DNA from 4 places in the Exiguobacterium sp. s46 genome. Region 1 is predicted to be linked to each of the others. Evidence: predicted binding sites of a transcription regulator. Region 1 holds the regulator's gene; each other region holds the start of a gene.

Region 1 (5,013 bases):
GACGTTCGTCTTCCGGAGTTTCAGTTTCGCGAGCGCGAGACGTCCGCGTTCGCCACCGGATAACTCATGAACAATCTTGAAGACATCGTCACCGCTAAATAGGAATTGCCCGAGTACGGACCGGACTTCTTGTTCACGCATCAGTGGCCATTCGTTCCAAATCTCATCGATGACACGGTTCCGATCATTGAGTTCCGCCTGCTCTTGATCGTAATATCCGATCGAGACGCCGGTTCCGAAACGGAAATCACCGAAGAGGGGGCGTAAGCGGCCGACGAGGACTTTCAGGAGCGTCGACTTTCCGATTCCATTCGGTCCGACGAGTGCCAGCGATTCACCGCGTTGCAAGCGGAACGTGATGTCTTTTGAGACAGCTTCTTCGTAACCGATCGCCAGTTGATTGACTTGAAGAACGTCGTTCCCGCTCTGTTTTTCAATCGGGAAGGACAGGACCGTGCTACGCTCATCCCCATCTGGTCGGTCGAGCCGGTCGACCTTCTCGAGCCGCTTCCGGACACTTTGGGCACGTTTTGTCGTCGTCGCCCGGGCGATGTTCCGTTGAATGAAGTCCTGCATCTTCGCGATCTCTTCTTGCTGCTGTTCAAACTGCTTCATTTCCTGATCGTATAAGGCCGCTTTTTGCTCCAAGTACTTCGTATAGTTCCCCGTGAACTTACGACAGACATTGCGCGACAGTTCGTAGACGACATTGACGACTTGGTCGAGGAAGTACCGGTCGTGCGAGACGATCAGGACGGCACCACGATAACCACCGAGGTAGCTTTCAAGCCAAGCAAGCGTATCGATATCGAGGTGGTTGGTCGGCTCATCGAGAATGAGGAGCTCTGGTGCTTGCAGGAGCATCTTTGCTAAGGCAAGCCGTGTCCGTTGACCACCGGATAATGTCTGAATCCGGCGCGAGTAATCATCCGGATAAAAGCGCATGCCGTGCAAAACGGAGCGGATATTCGCTTCGAACTGATAACCACCGGCTTCTGAGAAGTCGTGTTGCGCTTGATCGTACGTCTTCAAGAGACGATCGTAAGCGACCGGGTCGTTCAAGATATGCTCCATGCCCATTTCGATTTCCATCCGGCGCAGTGTTCGTTCTTGTTCCTGGAGATGTTCGAAGACGGTCAGCATCTCGTTCCAGATCGTCTCATTCGATTCGAGACCACTGTCTTGCGCGAGATAACCGATTTTGACATCCTTGCCTTTCATGATGTCGCCCGAGTCATGACTGAGTTCACCAGCGATGATTTTGAGCAAGGTCGATTTACCGGCACCGTTTCGTCCGACGAGCGCAATCCGATCTCGCTCTTGTACTTCCAGTTTGATATTTTCTAAAATCGGCTCGACGCCGAATGATTTCGAGAGTTGATTGACTTGTAAGAGTATCATTTCCATCCATCCTTCCACCCTTTAGTCTATCACGAACAAAAGCGCAAGGTCCTGCGGAATATATTATTTGTGACTCTATGTGAAGTGGTTTACAATCAAGGAGAGTAGAAAGCTTTTTGCAAAGATTTGGGTGCCACGATGGATGTGGCCGAAGGGGGAACTGCAGGATGAATGGACCAGACACAAAAATTCCACAAGCGACAGCAAAACGGTTGCCGCTATATTATCGCTTCATCCAAAGTTTATACAATTCAGGCAAGCTCCGCGTCTCTTCTGCTGAGTTAAGCGAGGCGGTGAAGGTTGATTCAGCAACGATTCGTCGCGATTTTTCCTACTTTGGGGCATTAGGGAAGAAGGGGTATGGGTATAACGTTCAACATCTCTTAACGTTTTTCCGCAAAACCTTGAATCAAGATGAGGTGACGAATGTTGCCTTAATCGGGGTCGGTCATCTCGGAACAGCGTTTGCAAATTATAACTTTTTAAAGAATAATAGTACTCGGATAGTCGTTGCGTTTGATGCGGACGAAGAGAAGGTCGGAACAACGACGCATGACGTTCCAATCTATCATGTTTCGGACATGAAAGAACAAATCGAAGCGAATCAGGTCGATGTTGCCATCTTGACGGTTCCATCGCAGTTCGCACAGTCAGTAGCGGATGAGTTAGTCGAGTATGGTGTGACAGGCATCCTGAACTTTACGCCAGCGCGGTTGAACGTGCCAGCGAGCGTCCGGGTCCATCACATCGATTTATCGATCGAGTTGCAGTCGTTAGTTTATTTCATGAAGCATTATTCGCAATCAGCTGAAGGAGTGAAATCATAATGGAAAACCTTATCCCGCTCACACTAGGTATCGGACCAGCGAGCATCGGATTAATCGCGGTCGTCGCGTTGATCATCTTCGGACCGAAGAAGTTACCAGAATTCGGACGCGCTGCGGGTCAGACATTGAAAGAGTTCAAGAATGCCACGAACGGCATCATGGACGACGATAAAAAGGACGAACCGAAAGAGAAGTGATTGAATCATGACGGTTGATCAAGAGCAAAGCATGACGTCGCACCTTGACGAACTGCGCAAGCGGATCGTCTGGTCGCTTATCATCGTCGTCGTCCTGTTCGCTGTCGCATTTCCGCTCGTCCGACCGCTCGTTCGCTTCTTGCAAGCGGACTTAAAAGAGCTCGGCATCGGTTTGAATGCCTTCAACGTCGCCGATCCTTTAATGTTGTATTTGAATCTTGCGTTCATCATTGCGCTGATTTTAGCGTCACCGTTCTGGATGTATCAACTCTGGGCATTCGTCCGACCAGGACTTTATGACAAGGAGCAAAAAGCGACATTGACGTATATTCCGGTCATCTTCTTTCTATTTTTGGCTGGCGTAGCCTTCTCGTATTTCTGGTTGCTTCCCTTCTTGCTTGAAGTCTCAACAGATCTCGGGAAAGAGCTCGGAATCGAACAAGTCATTGGAGTCGAGAACTACTTCAGTTTCTTAATCCGATTGACGATGCCGTTCGGTCTTCTGTTCCAATTGCCGGTCGTGACGATGTTCCTGACGCGTCTTGGTCTCGTGACGCCATATTTCATGCGAAAGAATCGGAAATATGCGTACTTTGTGCTGTTCGTCGTTGCGGCATTGATCGCACCGCCGGATGTGACGTCACACTTGATGATCTCGGTGCCATTGTTCGTTCTCTATGAGATCAGCATCTTGATTTCTGCGCGGACGTACAAAAAGGTCTTGATCCTCGAGCAACAGGCAGAGCTTGAACGACAGGCGGACTTGATGCGTGAATTGAATAAATGAATCGTGAATTCCTTCCGACGATTTTGGAAGGGATTCTTTTTTATGAAAGCGTTCTTTTTATATTGATAAAGCAGTTAGTGATGCGTATACTAAAGATAATTCATGGGGGCTTAGCTCAGCTGGGAGAGCGTTTGGCTGGCAGCCAAAAGGTCGTCGGTTCGATCCCGATAGTCTCCACCAATACCAAATATCTAACTCCTCGAAGCGTCGAGGAGTTTTTATTTTACTCCCAGTTAAATTCCTTACAAATATAAAATGTCATGTAAAACAAATAAATTAAAAAAATAGACAAATATAAATTGTTTATTTCCATTAAATTCATTAAACTAAATATACAGAATTTTCGTTTAACTGTTTTATCAGTAGTACTACTATGGTTTTACAGAAAAGGGGAAAACGAACGCATGAAGAAGAAGATTGCACTTATGGCAGCCGTCTTAATGACGTCTTCCAATCTAGTCAGTGCGCAAGGTGCACTGTCGTCGCAAGACAAAGCAACGGGTCAAAAACCGCAAGCGCTCTCGCTGAAGAAATCGGGGCAAGAGAAGAACTACAAACAATCGGATAAAGTCCGTGTCGTCATCGAGATGGAAGAGAAGCCGGCGATTCAAATCGCCCAGGCTCAAAACAAGCGGTATAGCACATTGAGCAATGCCGAAAAAGAGTCGATCAAAGATCGCCTCGTCAGCGTCCAAAAATCGGTCAAGTCAGCCATCGCTAAAAAATCAATTCCCGTTACATATAAGGAGAGCTTCACGACCGTCATCAACGGATTCAGTGGTGAAGTTAAGTTCGGCGACATCGAAGACATTAAAAAACTCAACGGAGTCAAGAGCGTACATATCGCCCATGAATACGCGCGTCCGGAAGTTGCTAAAGGTGCAAAGCCAGACATGCTGTACAGCAAGGACATGGTCAATGCGAAGGAAACATGGCAGGACTATGGTTTTAAAGGGGAAGGAACAATCGTTGCCGTCATCGATACGGGAATCGATCCATCGCATAAGGACATGGTCTTGAGCCCTGAGACGAAGATCGATTTGACTTCTTCGAAAGTCGATAGTGCGAAAGAAACAAAAGGTTTAAAAGGAAAATACTTCACGGAAAAAGTACCGTACGGCTATAACTATGCCGATCACGATAGCGAAATCCGTGATTTAGGTGCGGGCGCATCGATGCACGGGATGCACGTCGCGGGTACGATCGGAGCAAACGGCGATGAAGCAAACGGCGGCATCAAAGGGGTCGCTCCGGAAACACAACTCCTCGCGATGAAAGTCTTCGGAAACGATCCAGGAATGCCATCGACATTCAGCGATATCTACATTAAAGCGATCGATGATGCGATTGCACTCGGAGCCGATGTCATCAACATGAGTCTCGGATCGACGGCATCGTTCGTCAATGCAGATGATCCAGAACAACGTGCAATCGTCAACGCGATGAACAACGGTATCTTGTGTGCGATTTCTGCTGGTAACTCGGCATTCGCAGGTCATGGTGCAGGTAACCCGTACACAGCGAACCCGGATATCGGTGTCGTCGGTGCCCCAGGTTTAACGAGCCAAGCACTCCAAGTCGCATCACTCGAAAATACGAAATTGACACTCGAAGGCATGGCGCTGACGATTGACGGTCAGGATGCTGGTTATTTGGCATACCAAAAACAAGATTCACCGAATCCGATTGCTGTCTTCGATAAAGAGAAGAAAGATGTCGTCTATGTCGGTGACGGTCAAGCTTCGAACTACGAAGGCAAAGACGTCAAAGGGAAAGTCGTCTTCGTCGTGCGTAACGGTGG
Region 2 (5,013 bases), on a different contig from region 1:
GAAGACGATCGATAGTCCGGTAATATCAATCCATGTCCGTCGGCTCAACCGATCAGACAAACGAAAACCAGGATCGAGTTGTTCCCGAAACTTCGGGTCGAAGATGTTGAAGAACAACATCAAAGCGTAAGGGAAGACGGAATAACCACATAGTAAATAGATATGTTGAATCCGCGTAATCACCCATGGGTTCAAGGCATAAAACAACGCGGCAATCGCAAAGGCAATCAGTGAGAGATAAGAAAAGTGCTTCGAGACATAAACCGAATGGAGCCGTTTCGTAAAAGCGAACATCGATAAAGCAGAGATCGTCAACAGTCCGATGATGAATGACTTGATCAAGACGGGACCGGATGAGCCAAACAATAGACTGAGTACATAAAACGGTAGGATGTAGAGCAATCGTGCGACATTCAGAAGCGTCGTCGTGCTCCAGCGATTGTTCCAGGCACCGTAGATTTCTTCTAAATAGCGATGTGAGGACAGTCCGAAGGATAGATCGCTGAACGTCACCATACCGGAACGAAACAACGGGAAGCTATAAATTAGGATGAATACAAACATACCAGATAGGACAAGGATGTCCTTACGGTACGTATGCATGAAGTTCTTGAGGTGTTGACGGAACGAGTGCATCGGACAACTCCTTTCTACGAAAATCCGTGCTGAACTTCTTCTCTACAGGAGGGCGATATTCCTAGAAATGGATGTACTTATTTTAGCAATGAATACGAGAAGGAACGTCCATCCTAAGACGGAGCGTTACGGACGAATGCTTTCGGGTAAAGACCTACAACGAAACGAGTAGGAGGAAAGCGCATGAAATGGAAGGGAAGAGAACGGAGTTCGAACGTTGAGGATCGACGAGGAATGGGAGGGAAAGGAATCGCCGGTATCGGTGGTGGTGTTGGGATCATCCTGCTGATCGTCATCACCTTGATGGGCGGTAATCCAGCTGAATTACTCGGAGACTTAACCGGTGGGGATCAGCAAAATACGACGTACGAAGAAACAGCACAGGAAAAAGAAGCAGCGGATTTCGTCTCTGTCGTCTTAGCGGATACGGAACGGGTCTGGACGAAGGAATTTAAAGAAGATGGCAAAACATATAAAAAACCAAAGCTCGTCTTATATACGGATCAAGTCAGTTCGGCTTGCGGACAAGCAGGGAAGTCCGTCGGTCCCTTTTATTGTCCCGGTGATCAGAAATTATACATTGATTTAAGCTTTTATGATGAACTGCAGACGAAGTACGGGGCCCCGGGCGATTTTGCGATGGCTTATGTCATTGCGCACGAAGTCGGACACCATGTCCAGACGTTACTTGGAAAGTCGGACGAGATCATGCCACTTCGAGAGCAAATGAGTGAGGAGAAGTTCAACAAGTACCTCGTTCGATTCGAGCTACAGGCCGATTATTATGCCGGCGTCTGGGCGCATCATGCGCAAGGCGAAAACTTGCTCGAAGAAGGCGATCTTGAAGAAGCGTTGACGGCAGCGAATGCTGTCGGGGATGATACGTTACAAGAGAAGGGACAAGGATATGTTGTACCGGAAAGTTTCACCCACGGCACATCGGCGCAACGAGAACGTTGGTTCCAAAAAGGCTTTGATAACGGCACGATCGAAGGTGGAGACACATTCAAAGCGAAGAACCTATAAGAATACCAAAAAACCTGTGTTCTGCTTTCGCGGAACACAGGTTTTCGTTATTTAAAAGTAATCTTATGAACGGAACATCGTCGGATCATCTGGAACGTTCTCCAGGTAAGCGATCCGTCCGTTTTCATCGAGACGTGCGATATCTTTTCCGTCTTGCGTGAAGACACTACCGTCTGCCCGTTTTCCGCAAACTGCCCAGCGTGTTTCATACGTTCCTGGTGTTGTTTCTTCCCAGCCCGCATACATATGCTTAATATCCTGATTCGCCGTGAACACATGACGGACGAACTGTTTCCAGGCGTCAATGCCGTGCTTTGGTTGTCCGTTCAGAACGAACGTGATGTCTGTCGTGAATAAGGAAACGAGATCCTCAAAAGCTTGTGCGTCCGTGCGTGACGCGTCGAATAAGTCAAAATAACGATTCAATACCATGGTAAAAACCTCTTTCTGTTCATTAAAGTGTCATCATCCGGTCTGTGATTATCGTATGCAACCGTTCTAAATGTTCCGGTGGACAGGAGGCATCGATTGCTTGACGGATCGAGCCGATCGACTCGCGCTTCAACGTCGATTGCCACGCGTCTTCCGCCTCTGTCATCAGATTCGAGAGTAGACCGATTTCCTGTTCCTGAATTCCCATCAAATCCTCGAAGACACCGCTTGACGCATACAACGTCTGTTTGCCCTCGATCGCTTGATAGACGTCAAAGATTTGAATTTCGTCTGCTGGACGCCGTAAGCGAAAGCCGCCTTTGACACCCGGTACGGAATACAACAGATCCGCCTGAACGAGTTTTCGTAAGAGTTTTTGAAAATAGGTTGGCGAGGCACCGAGTTGCTGGCTGATGAATTCACCGGGCAACACAGCGCGATCCGGAAGGAAGGTCAAGAGCAACATCGCGTAGACGGATTGCTCGACTCCGGTTTTCATTTGCATGAGAAGTCTCCTTTTGTTAAACGTGGATAATGTATATCCATAATAGTTTCATTCGAAAGAATTGTCGAATCATATGCTCTCACAAAACCGTCACACCTTTTCGACAGCATCTGCATGGCATCCCCGTTCCGGATTCGGTATACTAAATGTACGATATGTGAAAATATTCACTAAAAGTCGTTCACACTTTGTGAAAGGACGTTTGTATATGAATCCATTAAAAGGAATCGTCCAGATTCCACGCAGTATTCTCATTCAATTCATTATTGCAGCTTTCCTGATGGGGGTTGCGGTCGTCGGTCAATCGTATGGTATCGTGTTGACGGTCGATCGGATTTTCTTGAAAGAACAACCGTTTGAAGCCGTCATTCCGTTACTACTCGTCGTCCTCGGGATGCTGTTGCTCCGAGTCGCCGTGACGTATTGGAACGGTCGTCTCGGTACGACGTTATCTGCACACATGAAGCAGGCGCTTCGGGAAGCACTCGTCGCGAAATACACAGGTCGTTCGGTCGAGATGATGCTACAAGGGCAAGCGGGACAGAAGGTCAGTGTCTTGCTCGACGCTGTAGACGAGATGGACAGCTACTACAGTCAGTACTTGCCGAAAGTCGTCCAGACGACGATCGTTCCCTTGATGGTCTTGATCGCGGCATTCAGCTATGACTGGATCACCGGTCTCGTCATGATGATCACGGCACCATTCATTCCGTTGTTCTACATCATCATCGGCATCATGACGCAAAAGCGGGCCGATGCTCAACTCGAAAAGATGACGGCATTCTCGGGAACATTCCTTGATACGTTGCAGGGATTGACGACCTTGAAGTTATTTGGTCGTGCGAAACGACAACGTGACGTCATCGAAAAAAGTAGTCTTGATTTCCGGGATGCGACGTTAACGGTCTTGAAGCTCGCCTTCTTGTCGTCGTTGATGCTTGAGTTCATCTCGATGCTCAGCATGGGAATGATTGCACTTGAAGTCAGTCTGCGCTTGATTTTGTTCCAAAGCATTACCTTCGTCCCGGCGTTCTTGATGCTCGTGTTGGCACCAGAATACTATCTTGCCTTAAAAGAGATGGGAGCTGCCTTCCATACGGGACGAGGTAGTGTCGCGGCAGCGAAACAGATCGCAGCCGAACTAACAGCAGACGATCGTCCTGTCGCCTTCGGTCAATCAGAACTTTCGATGAACCGTCCACCACGAATCGTCTTGGATGAAGTTGATTTTACGTATCAAGAAGGACGTTTTGCCTTACAAGACGTGACACTTGCGATTGAACCGTATCAAAAGGTGGCATTGATCGGTCGCAGTGGTGCCGGTAAGTCGACTGTCTTACAGTTGATTGCCGGACTCGCGGATCCAAAAGAAGGACGGATTCTGCTTGACGGGATCGAGCGCAGTCAGGTGGAGGAAGCGAGCTGGTTCCGTCAGTTGAGCTACATCTCGCAGCATCCGTATCTGTATGCCGGAACGCTGGCAGAAAACATCGCAATCGGTGAACTCCGTCAAGCGACGCCGGAAGAGATTTTTGAGGCGGCGCAGGCGGCAGGACTCGAGGAGTTGATTGCGACGTTACCTGAAGGGATTGACACAGTAATTGGAGAAGGCGGACGTGGTCTATCAGGTGGCGAGAAACAGCGCGTTGCGTTGGCACGAGCGTTCTTGAAACGACCGAACGTCATCGTCTTTGATGAACCGACGACAGGACTCGACGTCAAAACGGAGCGACTGCTTCAACAAGCGATCGAACAGCTTGGACAAGCAGCGACAGTCATCACTGTCGCACACCGCCTGCATACGATCGAGCGCTCAGATCAAATCGTCGTCCTCGATGGCGGACGAATCGTCGATTGTGGCACTCACGATGAACTGCTTGGACGTGATTCGGAATATGCTCGGATGCGTAGCGTCCAGAGAGGGGAGGAAACACGATGAAGGAACTACTAGGAGTCTTTCGATTGATGGTGCATCAAAAACGCGATATCGCCTGGTCGATCTTCTTCGGTGTCCTCGCCGGAGTGACAGCGGTCGGTTTATTCGCAGCAAGTGGTTACCTGATTTCAAAGGCAGCCTTATTGCCACCGATCCAGACGCTTGCCGTCTTGATTGCGCTACAAAAAGTGTCGAGTCTGACGCGCGCCGTCAGTCGATATGCGGAACGTTATTATTCGCACCGGGCGACGTTTACGATCCTCAGTGATATCCGGACGTCGTTCTACCGGAGACTCGAGCCGCTCGCGCCAGGAATTTTCGGCAAATACCGGAGTGGGGATTTACTTGCCCGGATTGTCGGGGACGTCGAGAGTCTGCAAAATACGTTTTTACGTGTCCTTTATCCACCGATCGTGTTGCTGCTTGTCTTCTTCTGTACGATCTTTTTCGTCAGTTTCTTCTCGTGGACGATTGCCGG
Region 3 (5,013 bases), 780 kb from region 1:
ATTAGCGGAGTAGCCCCTTCATCCTTCGCTTTATCTGCGTAGAACAAGAGGAACATCGCACTGATATAGAGGACGGATACGATAGCGAGTGCTACGACCGACCAAGAGTAAAAGTTCGTAAATAATTTTGTTCCTAAAAACTCGACTGTTTCATTCGTTTTACGAATGAAACCACCTTGACTGATCGTCAATGTCGTTGACATCGCCGCCGGAATCAATAGACCAGTTGCTCCATATAAGAACGTATAGAACATGCTGTCGTTTGATCCATAATTGGCAAATGCATAGAAGCTACCACGAATCGCAATCAATACGAGAACGATCGAGGCTGGCACGAGCAGTGCCGTACCGAAATAGTAAGCGGTATCCGGGAAGAACCCGACTAGTCCGACGAAGAAGAATACGAAGAAGACATTCGTTACCTCCCACACTGGTGAGAGATAACGAAGAATCAATCGATTCGTTAAATGATCCCGCTTCGTATATTTTGAATAAAAGGCGTAAAATCCAGCACCGAAGTCAATTGAGGCAACGATGAGATATCCGTACAGGAAAGTCCAGAGGACCGTAATTCCTAGTGTTTGAACGTCCAAATCGTTCCCTCCTTACTTGTTATCATCCACGAACATAGCTTCCCCACGTGCGTGGTGGTTTTCAGCAAGTTCTTGAAGTTCTTTTCCAACCGGGTTTTTCTTGAACATCCGTAATAATACGACTGTACAAATCGTACCGAGCATCAAGTACAAGGCACTGAATAGAATCAACATCGGACCGACGGCAGTTGATGTCGTCGCCGCATCTGCTGTCCGCATGATGCCGTAAAGTGTCCAAGGTTGGCGACCAATTTCAGCATACATCCAACCTGCTTCAATGGAAATCATCGCCAGAGGTCCACCGATGAAGACACCTCTTAAAATCCATTTGTTATAAGGATTTAATTTTTTCAAACGGAATGCCAAGATGAACAAGGCAGAGATGGCAGCCAAATACATACCAATCGAAACCATGATATCGAAGAAATAGTGAACGATCAGCGGTGCTTGATCTTCTTTTGCGAACTCATTTAGACCAATGACTTCTGTATCTGGAGCTCCACCCGCAAGGATCGAGAGTGCATATGGGATTTTGACGGCTCCCTTGATTTCATAACTGCCGTCTTCTTGCTGATCAAGTATCCCACCAAAGATCAATTCTGCTTCACTTGTCGTTTCAAAATGCCATTCAGCAGCCGCGAGTTTCTCTGGCTGATATTTCGCCAAGTATTTCCCTGAGAAGTCCCCGACAAGTGCAGTCGAGAAGGCAAAAATCAATCCAGCCATAACCGTTAAGCGAAGTGCTTTTTTGTGATACGCTGTTTCCGCTGCTGAGAGTGTTTTTTTGCGGAGTAAGTGGAACGCCGCGATTGCCGCCAAGATGAAGGCGACTGTCAAATAAGCCGATACGATGACGTGTGTTGCTTTTGTAGGTGTTGCTGTATTGAACATTGCTTTTAATGGTTCAATTTGCGTTAGCGTTCCGTTGACGATCTTAAATCCTTCTGGTGAGTTCATGAAGGAGTTGACCGTCGTAATGAAGAATGCTGATGCTGTCGCACCGATGACGACTGGAATCCCGATCAACCAGTGTAACCATGGGTTTTTGAATCGATCCCATGTATACAGGTAAATACCGAGGAAAATCGCTTCAAAGAAGAATGCGAATGTTTCCATGAACAGTGGTAATGCGATCGTTTGACCAGCCACTTGCATGAGTGACGGCCAAAGTAGTGATAATTGCAATCCGATGGCCGTCCCTGTCACGACACCGACTGCGACGGTAACGACGTATCCACGCGTCCACCGTCTTGCTAATAAAATATAATCCGGATCTTTGCGTTTCAGACCGATGAATTCAGCTGCGAGTACCATGAGCGGTACCCCGACACCAATCGTCGCGAATATAATGTGAAACGCTAATGTGAGCCCTGTCAACAATCGACTGAGCAATACGGGATCATTGAACATGTATATAGCCCCCTCTTCCTAAAACATACTTCTCTATATGGTCTATAACCGTATCATAGAGAACATAACCCTTTATGTCTGTTTATAATGTTTGATGTAACAAATTGTTCACATGTGCACGTGATTTTTTTCACAAAATGTTCGAAAACTCCTATTCTTACATATATAAAAAGCTTTCCCATTCTTGATTTCGAAAGGGAAAGCTTAATGTCCTTCATTATTTCATAAAACTTTTTAAACATATTCTCGGAAATAATGATCGAGTAAATCAATCACAAATGGAATCGCGGATTCATCCGGATTCAAGGTTGGTTGATGAAGTCCAGATGTCGGATTGTCGACTCCAAGCCAAAACATCATCCCTGGAATTTCCTTCAACATGAATCCGAAGTCTTCTCCTGTCATTGCTGCATCACATTCAATGTAGTTCGCATTCATCTTGACGAATGATGAAAATTTATCAACGATGTGTCGGTCATTGACGACCTCGTAATAACGATTTCCGAATTGCAGATCAATCTTGACGCCAAAGGAAGCTTCGATTCCTCGAATGATGTCACGAACGCGTCGTTCCAGTTTTTCCATGTCTTCCCCATTGAGCGCGCGCATCGTACCGTCAAGAACTGCTCTACCGGCGATGACGTTTTCCCGAATCCCGGCATCGACCTTTCCGATCGTGATGACGCTACAGTTCATCGGATTGATGGATCGGCTGACGATTGTTTGCAGTTGCATGATTAAGGCTGCTTGCGCGACGACCGTATCAATCGTCAAATGAGGAAAGGCCGCGTGACCACTTTGACCATAGATCGTGATATGGACTTCTCGAGCACTCGCGAACAAGACGCCGGGACGGCTTGCAATCGTACCGACTGGATACTCCGGTGCGACGTGAAGACCATACATCTCACTTGGACGATATTTTTCAAACAACGGACTTTTGATCATCGGTTCTGCCCCGCCCGGACCTTCTTCCGCTGGTTGGAATAAAAAGACGACATCATCCATGACCGGCAATTCAATGATTCGTTTCATCAATCCCAACGCAATCGACGTGTGCATATCGTGACCACAGGCATGCATGAAGCCTGGATGTTCCGAGCAAAACGGAAGACCTGTCGCTTCTTCAATCGGTAACCCATCAATATCTGCACGGTACCCAATTGTCCGATTTCCAGTCAATCCTTTCACTCGAACGAAAACTCCCGTTTCAAACGTGTCATACGTGACACGATCTGGTGGATAGGCACGAATTTGTTCCAATATAAAAGCTTGCGTCTTAAACTCCTTGAACCCTGGTTCTGGTATTTTATGAAGCGCGCGCCGCATTTCAATGGCGTATTCCATCTGACTGACTTCCTCCTTCTTCTTTTACGATATCCCAAAATGCTTGAACTTGTTTTAGTTCAAGCATCGATTCCGTAGACAAAATCCATGTATCTCGCTTTAATATTTTTCCAGACGATGTTTTTAACGGAAGCTGCATGACTTCATTTGATTGCTGAATCGTCGACTCGGGTAAAATCGCAAATCCAATTCCATGTAGAGCCATCTGCTTACATGTCTCGATTTGATCGACGACCAGCGTCCGAGATGGTGGACTTGCGAACCGATCTTGCCACCATTCTAAAATTTCTTGATAGTACGTTGAATCACTCTTGAACTGGATGAATGGTCGATCCGTCACGCGTAACTGTTCGATTGACGTCAACTCACTATCGACTAAATAGAGCGGATCCGAGAAAAGACGTTCTTTAACACCTTTCCAGTCCGGGTTTCCACGAATGATCCCGATATGAAAATGTTCCTCTAACATATGACGCATCATCTCACTGGACCATCCCGTGACAAGCTGAACACGGACATGCGGATAACGCTCAACGAATCGTTTTAAGACACGCGGGAGCCAATATTGCCCCATGATGGAAGCGACGGCAATCCGAAGCGTCCCATAAACGGCACCCTCTTCTGCTGTCAATTCACTTTTTAACTCAAGTTCCTTCCGATTCATCTCTTTTGCGAGACCGATTACTTTTTCTCCTTGTGGTGTGATGCTTAACCCACGCGATGAACGAATGAATAATTTTGTTCCCCAGCGTCTTTCAATCGCAACGAGACGTTGACTAAGCGCAGGTTGCGAGACGAATAATCGTTCAGCAGCGCGCCTCATATTCAATTCTTCCGATAAGGTGATCAACATTTCCATTTCCGACACTTGCAATGTGAGATTCGACTCCTCATGATATAAGATGGCATTAGTTTAACACGTTAGAAAGGACGATACATATGACACGCTATCATTTTATGTTCATCATCTCAACGATTGCAACGCTTGGCAGTCTCTATTTCAGTGAAATTCGCGGATTCATCCCCTGCCCTCTCTGTTGGTGGCAACGACTATTCATGTATACGACTGCCTTTTATTTGCTCATCTCGCTATTCCGGTCGAAAACGATCGATCCGCTCTTCGTTCGCCTGTATGTGCTTGCCGGCTTTGGTGTCGCCTTGTACCACGTCATCCTTGAGCGTTTACCTGATGGCGAAGCGTTATGTACAAGCGGCTGTCTCATCAAGTGGGTCAACTATTTTGGTTTCTTGACGATCCCGATGATGAGTCTCATTGCCTTCACATTACTTTTGATTCTAGCGTTCTATCCAGCACGTTCGAACAATGAAGCATAAGATGGGGCTGACTCAAAAGTCAGTCTCTACAAAGATAAGTGTGGCAGAATGATGATCTGCCATCCTTATCTCGTAACAAAAAGAATGACGCGTCTTTTCACGCCCTTTCCTCAGGCGAGACACAAGCCAGTTTTCCTGCTTCGTTGAAGCAGGAAAGCGGGTCTTGTTCGTCTCTGACAGCGCATAAATGCGCTTGTTCCTGTAGGAGTGGCGTGTGACGCGTCATTCTTTTTTTGAGTCAGCCCCCGTTTGACATCACGTCCAGCGATTGAAGACGCTCACGGCACTTGAGAACGCAAGCTCCGAGAGTTGTCCCGTACCTTCACAC
Region 4 (5,013 bases), 2.0 Mb from region 1:
GACCGATTTCTCCAGCCATTCCGACTGTACCATGCACGATTTGTCCGTTCGTGATCAAACCACCACCGACGCCCGTACCGAGTGTGACCGCAAGGAGTTCGGTTGCACCACTACCGGCACCTTTCCACATCTCACCGATTGCCGCTGCGTTCGCATCATTTTCAAGAACAGCCGGTAAACCCGTCAAACGCTCGAATTCACCGATGAGTTCAAAATTACTCCAACCGATATTGACCGCTTTCTCAACGACACCTGTATTGAAATCAATGAATCCCGGCGCACCGATGCCCGCTCCAACGAAATCTTCTGGTCGTTTATTGCTCTCTTGACACTTCTCAAAGAAGGATTTTGCGATATCTCCAGGAATTTGTACGCCATCATTCAAAACGACCGTCTCGATTTCCCACTTTTCTACGATGATCCCTTGCAAATCCAAAATTGCCATCTTGACTGTCGTTCCGCCGATATCAATGCCGAGTAACCATTTCATTGCTTCGTCTCCCCTATACTCATATAATGTCTGCTTCCTCATTTTACCGGACATAACTCGTTTGCGCAAAGGGTTGCACAACCTTAAATGTTATCGGATTGTGAACGCTTTAATTCATGTCGCAAGATTAGTTTTGCTGAATCGTACTGTCGTTGTTCCAAAACGCCTGCTTCTTGTAATTCATCGAGTTCAAGCATCATCATCGCGATATCGGACGCCCGGTCCCCAAGATAGATGAATGTCCCGTATGTCTTGAGTAATTGCTGTACGTCATACAGTGTCTTCATCGACCATCGGCTCCTTTACATAGGCATGTAGCAAATCATATGTCGCTTGTAACGACGTCTCATGCGTACGTTCGTACGAATGACTCGATTCGATTCCCGGACCGAACAATCCGTGCCGGACGTCGTGACCCGCACTTACTGCTGCTGAGGCATCCGAGCTATAGAACGGATAGATATCAACTTTATATGGAATACTATTTCGTTGTGCTAAGCGCGTTAACTGGTGTCGTAAAGCCAAGTCATATGGACCTGAACCATCTTTCGCACAGATCGAGACCGTGAATTCATCCGAATGCTGACCGTCTCCTAGCGCTCCCATGTCGACCGCGATGTATTCTGCGACCTCGTCCGTGAATCCAGCATTCCCACCGAATCCGACTTCTTCGTAATTTGAAATCAGAATCTGGACCGTGTGTGGTAGTTCGATTGTTTTCCATTCCTTGATCAATTCAAGTAACAAAGCAACGGATGCTTTATCATCGAGATGGCGCGACTTCACGAATCCCGTTTCCGTATAGAGGAATCGCGGATCAAACGTTACGATGTCTCCTACTTCAATCCCCGCAACGCGCGTCTCTTCTGCTGTCGTCGAACGAATGTCTAATCGTACTTCGATATTATCAGCGGATCGTTCCGTTTTGTTCGTCTCGCGCGACGTATGAACACTCGAATGATGGAACACGATCGTACCTGAAACCGTTTGACCGTCCATCTTGTGAATGAGACAGTTCTCTCCTTCGATCGCTGTCCAAGCATATCCCCCTAGTTGTGATAAACGAAGTCGTCCTGTTGGTAGAATCTCTTTCACCATCGCTCCTAGTGTGTCGACGTGTGCCGTCAGTAACCGCGTACGCGTTGAAGCACCAGGTAGTGTCGCTAAAATCGCTCCTTTTTTAAGTTTTCGATACGTGATCCCTTCTGCGATCAATCGCTTTTCTACATATGTAATCGCTTCTTTTGTCGAACCTGTTGGACTCGGAATCGAGACAAGCTCTTCAATCGTACGTATGACTTCTTTCATGTTCATTCGCTCCCTTTCAATCGGACTACGACGTGATATCCGCTTTGTTCTCATGATAACAAATATTCATTCTTTGCCGATACTGATATCCTACGGATACCATGCGAAAAAGCTGTAGCACTTTTTTTGCTACAGCTTCTTTCCACACCATCTGAAGAACTTAGACATACTTCTTCATCCAAATATCATCACGATATGTGCCGTCTTCTAATTTTACGGAATCTGGATCTTCGGCATATACTTCAAAACCGAGCGACTCATAAAGATTTTGTGCGGCTTCGTTTCCTGATAAAACGGCAAGAATGACTTGCTCGACGTCCGGTAACTTCTTCGCTTCCTCGATTAAGGCTTCCATTAAAGCGCGACCAGTACCTCCGCGATATTCAGGTGATACGTATACTCCAGAAATCATCGCTTTATGCGATTCACGTGACAATTCATATGGTTTGACCTGACCAAACCCAAACAATGTATCACCGTCGAACATACCAAGCCAAACCTCATCGGAGTCGGGTTCTCCCTCAAGTCCTTCTTGTACTTCGCGGAGCGGGGTTTGCTGTTCATCATCAAACGAATGACCGAATGCATCTGGATGATTTTTTAATCCCTCAAGGCGTAGATTCCAGTATTGTTCTGCATCCTCTTTAGTTAGTTTTCGAAAAGTATACATGACTGTCGGTTCTCTCCTTTTTGGGTATCATGACGTACAAAAAAATGACGTAAAAATGCTTCTATCTCTTACTTAACCCTTTTCTAGTAAAATAAAACCTAGATTTTTTTCTTTTTACTACCGGACGAATAGATGTGATTTTTGATGTATTCGTTCTCTACATCAAAAAAACTCAAGTGTGGACAATATGAAGCAAGTCCGACACTTGAGTTTTTTGCTACTTTATTTCGTAATACCTTCATCATGATGCGTACGCTTATCCTTGCAAGACGGGTTCAAGCGTCTGACGTAATACATCAGCAGAATGATGGAATTTCTTCAACTCTTCTTCCGTCAATGAGACTTCAATGATTTCACGCACACCTTGACGATTGATGATGGCGGGAACTCCAATATGGATACCGGAAATTCCGTACTGCCCATCGACATGCGCACCGACCGTCAATAGACAGTTCTCATTTCCGAGGATGGCACGAACGATCCGAACGAGTCCAAGCCCAATCGCATAGTAGGTTGCCCCTTTGCGCTCGATGATATGATAAGCAGCATCTCGGACGTTGATGTAGATTTGATCAAGATCTGCTTGAGAATAACGATCGTCTTCAGCAAGTAGTTCATCAATCGTTTTTCCATAAATGCGGCTGTTACTCCAGGCTGCGAATTCCGTGTCACCATGTTCGCCAAGAATATAGGCATGGGCATTTCGGGAATCAATGTGAAAGTATTCTCCGAGCATTTGACGCAGACGCGCTGTATCCAGCACCGTCCCTGATCCAAATACGCGTGCTTTCGGAAGACCGGAATATTTCCAGGCAAGGTGTGCCATGATATCAACCGGATTGGAAGCCACGACGATGATTCCATCAAAACCGGAATCCATGATTTGACGAATCATTTCTTTCATGATCAACGCATTCTTTGCGACAAGATCGAGTCTTGTCTCACCTGGTTTTTGTGGAGCGCCTGCCGTGATGACGACGACTTCCGCTTCGCGGCAGTCTGCGTAGTCGCCAGCCCATATTCGCATCGGTGAAGAGCTAAATGGTGTTCCATGGTTTAAGTCCATTGCCTCGCCCTCTGCTTTGGCTTTGTTGACATCAATGATGACAAGTTCTTCACAAAGTCCAGCTGTTGACATCTGATAGGCAAAGCTTGAACCGACTGCACCAGCTCCAATGAGAGCTACCCGTGTCACTTTCGCATGTAATTCCATATCGTTATGTCCACCCTTTCATTCGTCCTAAGAGTTTGTTAACTATCTCACAATTAAATTGTAACATCTTTCACATTCTTTGTATCATGTGAAATTAATCACATTTGTCCATTTTGTGTCATTGATATCCTAACATAAGGAATTACATACTCATATACTTTCCAGTTACCAGAATCGAACGATGATAAACCCGATTCCACTTGCCAAACCGCTCGTTAAGACATTGACAGCATCGTTCCCTAAAAATCGAATGCCCGAAACGTAAGCGGTCGGTTGACCATGGTGCTCTCGCTTTTCTGTGTATTCCCCACAAACCGTACATCGGTAAACGCGTTGCCCTACTGCTCCAAATAGTGTATCCAGTAGGCTCCCAAGTACACCGATGCTTGTTACGAGTAAGACGTCCCTTAAAGAAAGAGAAAATATCCAATGCGCTGCTATCGCGATGAACGCAGCTCCTGCGATCGTACCGACCGTTCCAATCAGCGACATCGCTCCACTTGTTCCTGCTGGTACCCGACGTAACGTTTTGAGCGACCATGGATCACGTTTTGAGAGCGGTCCGATTTCGGATGCCCACGTATCAGCATTCGATGCTGCGATGACGAATAGAAATAACAAGAGATACGCAAAATCCATCGTCATGGCATACGCTAAGGCAGCAACGAACGCTAGCCCTCCATTCGCAAGGACCTGCCATCCATCACGCGCGCCGTCTTTCTCAACGATGGAGTCGACCGATTGTTTTCTGGACCGTCCGACCTTCGATAATAAGCTCGAGCTACCAAAGAAAAGCAAGAGTACTACTAATCCTTGCCAACCGAATCCGAATGAGACACCACTACCGACGAGCAAGGTCATGATCGCACCACTTGTCGTCAATAAACGAAAAGATCGTCCGGTCCAAGCCAGCAATAGACAAAACAAAATGGTCGCGCTCAACATCGGATAACCTCTAAGTCAGTAACGATCAGGTCAACTGGAATATCAAAGGCTTCCACTTCGAAATCTGAAAGAAGTTGTTCAGAAAAGGCAATCGATACTTTGCAACCTGTATATGTCACGAGTGCACGATCGTAATAGCCTCCTCCCCACCCTAACCGATATCCGTCCCGTCGATAAGCACGACCCGGAACAAGGCAAAGCTCTGCTTGAGCAAGTGAAGCGCGACGTGCTGAAGCGGTCGGTTCAGCAATCCCCATCTGATTTGCATGCACTTGATCTTCTGGTCCATGTTCATAAAAGACCATCTCGTCTCCGACTACTTTTGGTATCAAGACCGTCTTTCCCTCTTGCCACGCTTGTTCAATCAGCATTCTTGTATCACATTCA

What was found. Region 1 encodes Rex, which represses fermentation and respiration genes when NADH is low (regulators of the CRP and FNR family bind a similar motif). Its sites were predicted from a motif close to TTGTGAAATATTTCACAA; they were not measured.
Region 2: a site for Rex is predicted at 2,755-2,772, ahead of cydD (thiol reductant ABC exporter subunit CydD). Genes of this name have one in related genera too.
Region 3: a site for Rex is predicted at 2,122-2,139, ahead of KNQ08_RS07670 (cytochrome ubiquinol oxidase subunit I). Genes of this name have one in related genera too.
Region 4: a site for Rex is predicted at 3,768-3,785, ahead of KNQ08_RS01105 (L-lactate dehydrogenase). Genes of this name have one in related genera too.

Annotation. Positions count from the first base shown of each region.
Region 1 is NZ_JACSMY010000001.1:2,227,016-2,232,028, reverse strand. Features, by position in the region: gene KNQ08_RS11495 (ATP-binding cassette domain-containing protein) at 1-1,401, opposite strand, end outside; gene KNQ08_RS11490 (redox-sensing transcriptional repressor Rex) at 1,569-2,228, shown strand; gene KNQ08_RS11485 (twin-arginine translocase TatA/TatE family subunit) at 2,228-2,425, shown strand; gene tatC (twin-arginine translocase subunit TatC) at 2,433-3,212, shown strand; tRNA gene KNQ08_RS11475 (tRNA-Ala) at 3,317-3,392, shown strand; gene KNQ08_RS11470 (S8 family serine peptidase) at 3,617-5,013, shown strand, end outside.
Region 2 is NZ_JACSMY010000002.1:36,827-41,839, forward strand. Features, by position in the region: gene KNQ08_RS11795 (polysaccharide biosynthesis protein) at 1-636, opposite strand, end outside; gene ypfJ (KPN_02809 family neutral zinc metallopeptidase) at 820-1,662, shown strand; gene KNQ08_RS11805 (nuclear transport factor 2 family protein) at 1,726-2,094, opposite strand; gene KNQ08_RS11810 (Rrf2 family transcriptional regulator) at 2,117-2,599, opposite strand; gene cydD (thiol reductant ABC exporter subunit CydD) at 2,808-4,538, shown strand; gene cydC (thiol reductant ABC exporter subunit CydC) at 4,535-5,013, shown strand, end outside.
Region 3 is NZ_JACSMY010000001.1:1,443,947-1,448,959, forward strand. Features, by position in the region: gene KNQ08_RS07665 (cytochrome d ubiquinol oxidase subunit II) at 1-593, opposite strand, end outside; gene KNQ08_RS07670 (cytochrome ubiquinol oxidase subunit I) at 606-2,003, opposite strand; gene KNQ08_RS07675 (N-acetyldiaminopimelate deacetylase) at 2,238-3,350, opposite strand; gene KNQ08_RS07680 (transcriptional regulator CcpC) at 3,334-4,224, opposite strand; gene KNQ08_RS07685 (disulfide bond formation protein B) at 4,290-4,685, shown strand; gene KNQ08_RS07690 (FAD-dependent oxidoreductase) at 4,941-5,013, opposite strand, start outside.
Region 4 is NZ_JACSMY010000001.1:216,518-221,530, reverse strand. Features, by position in the region: gene KNQ08_RS01125 (ROK family glucokinase) at 1-490, opposite strand, end outside; gene KNQ08_RS01120 (YqgQ family protein) at 574-777, opposite strand; gene KNQ08_RS01115 (M42 family metallopeptidase) at 761-1,798, opposite strand; gene KNQ08_RS01110 (GNAT family N-acetyltransferase) at 1,959-2,468, opposite strand; gene KNQ08_RS01105 (L-lactate dehydrogenase) at 2,725-3,681, opposite strand; gene KNQ08_RS01100 (DUF92 domain-containing protein) at 3,847-4,626, opposite strand; gene KNQ08_RS01095 (5-formyltetrahydrofolate cyclo-ligase) at 4,620-5,013, opposite strand, start outside.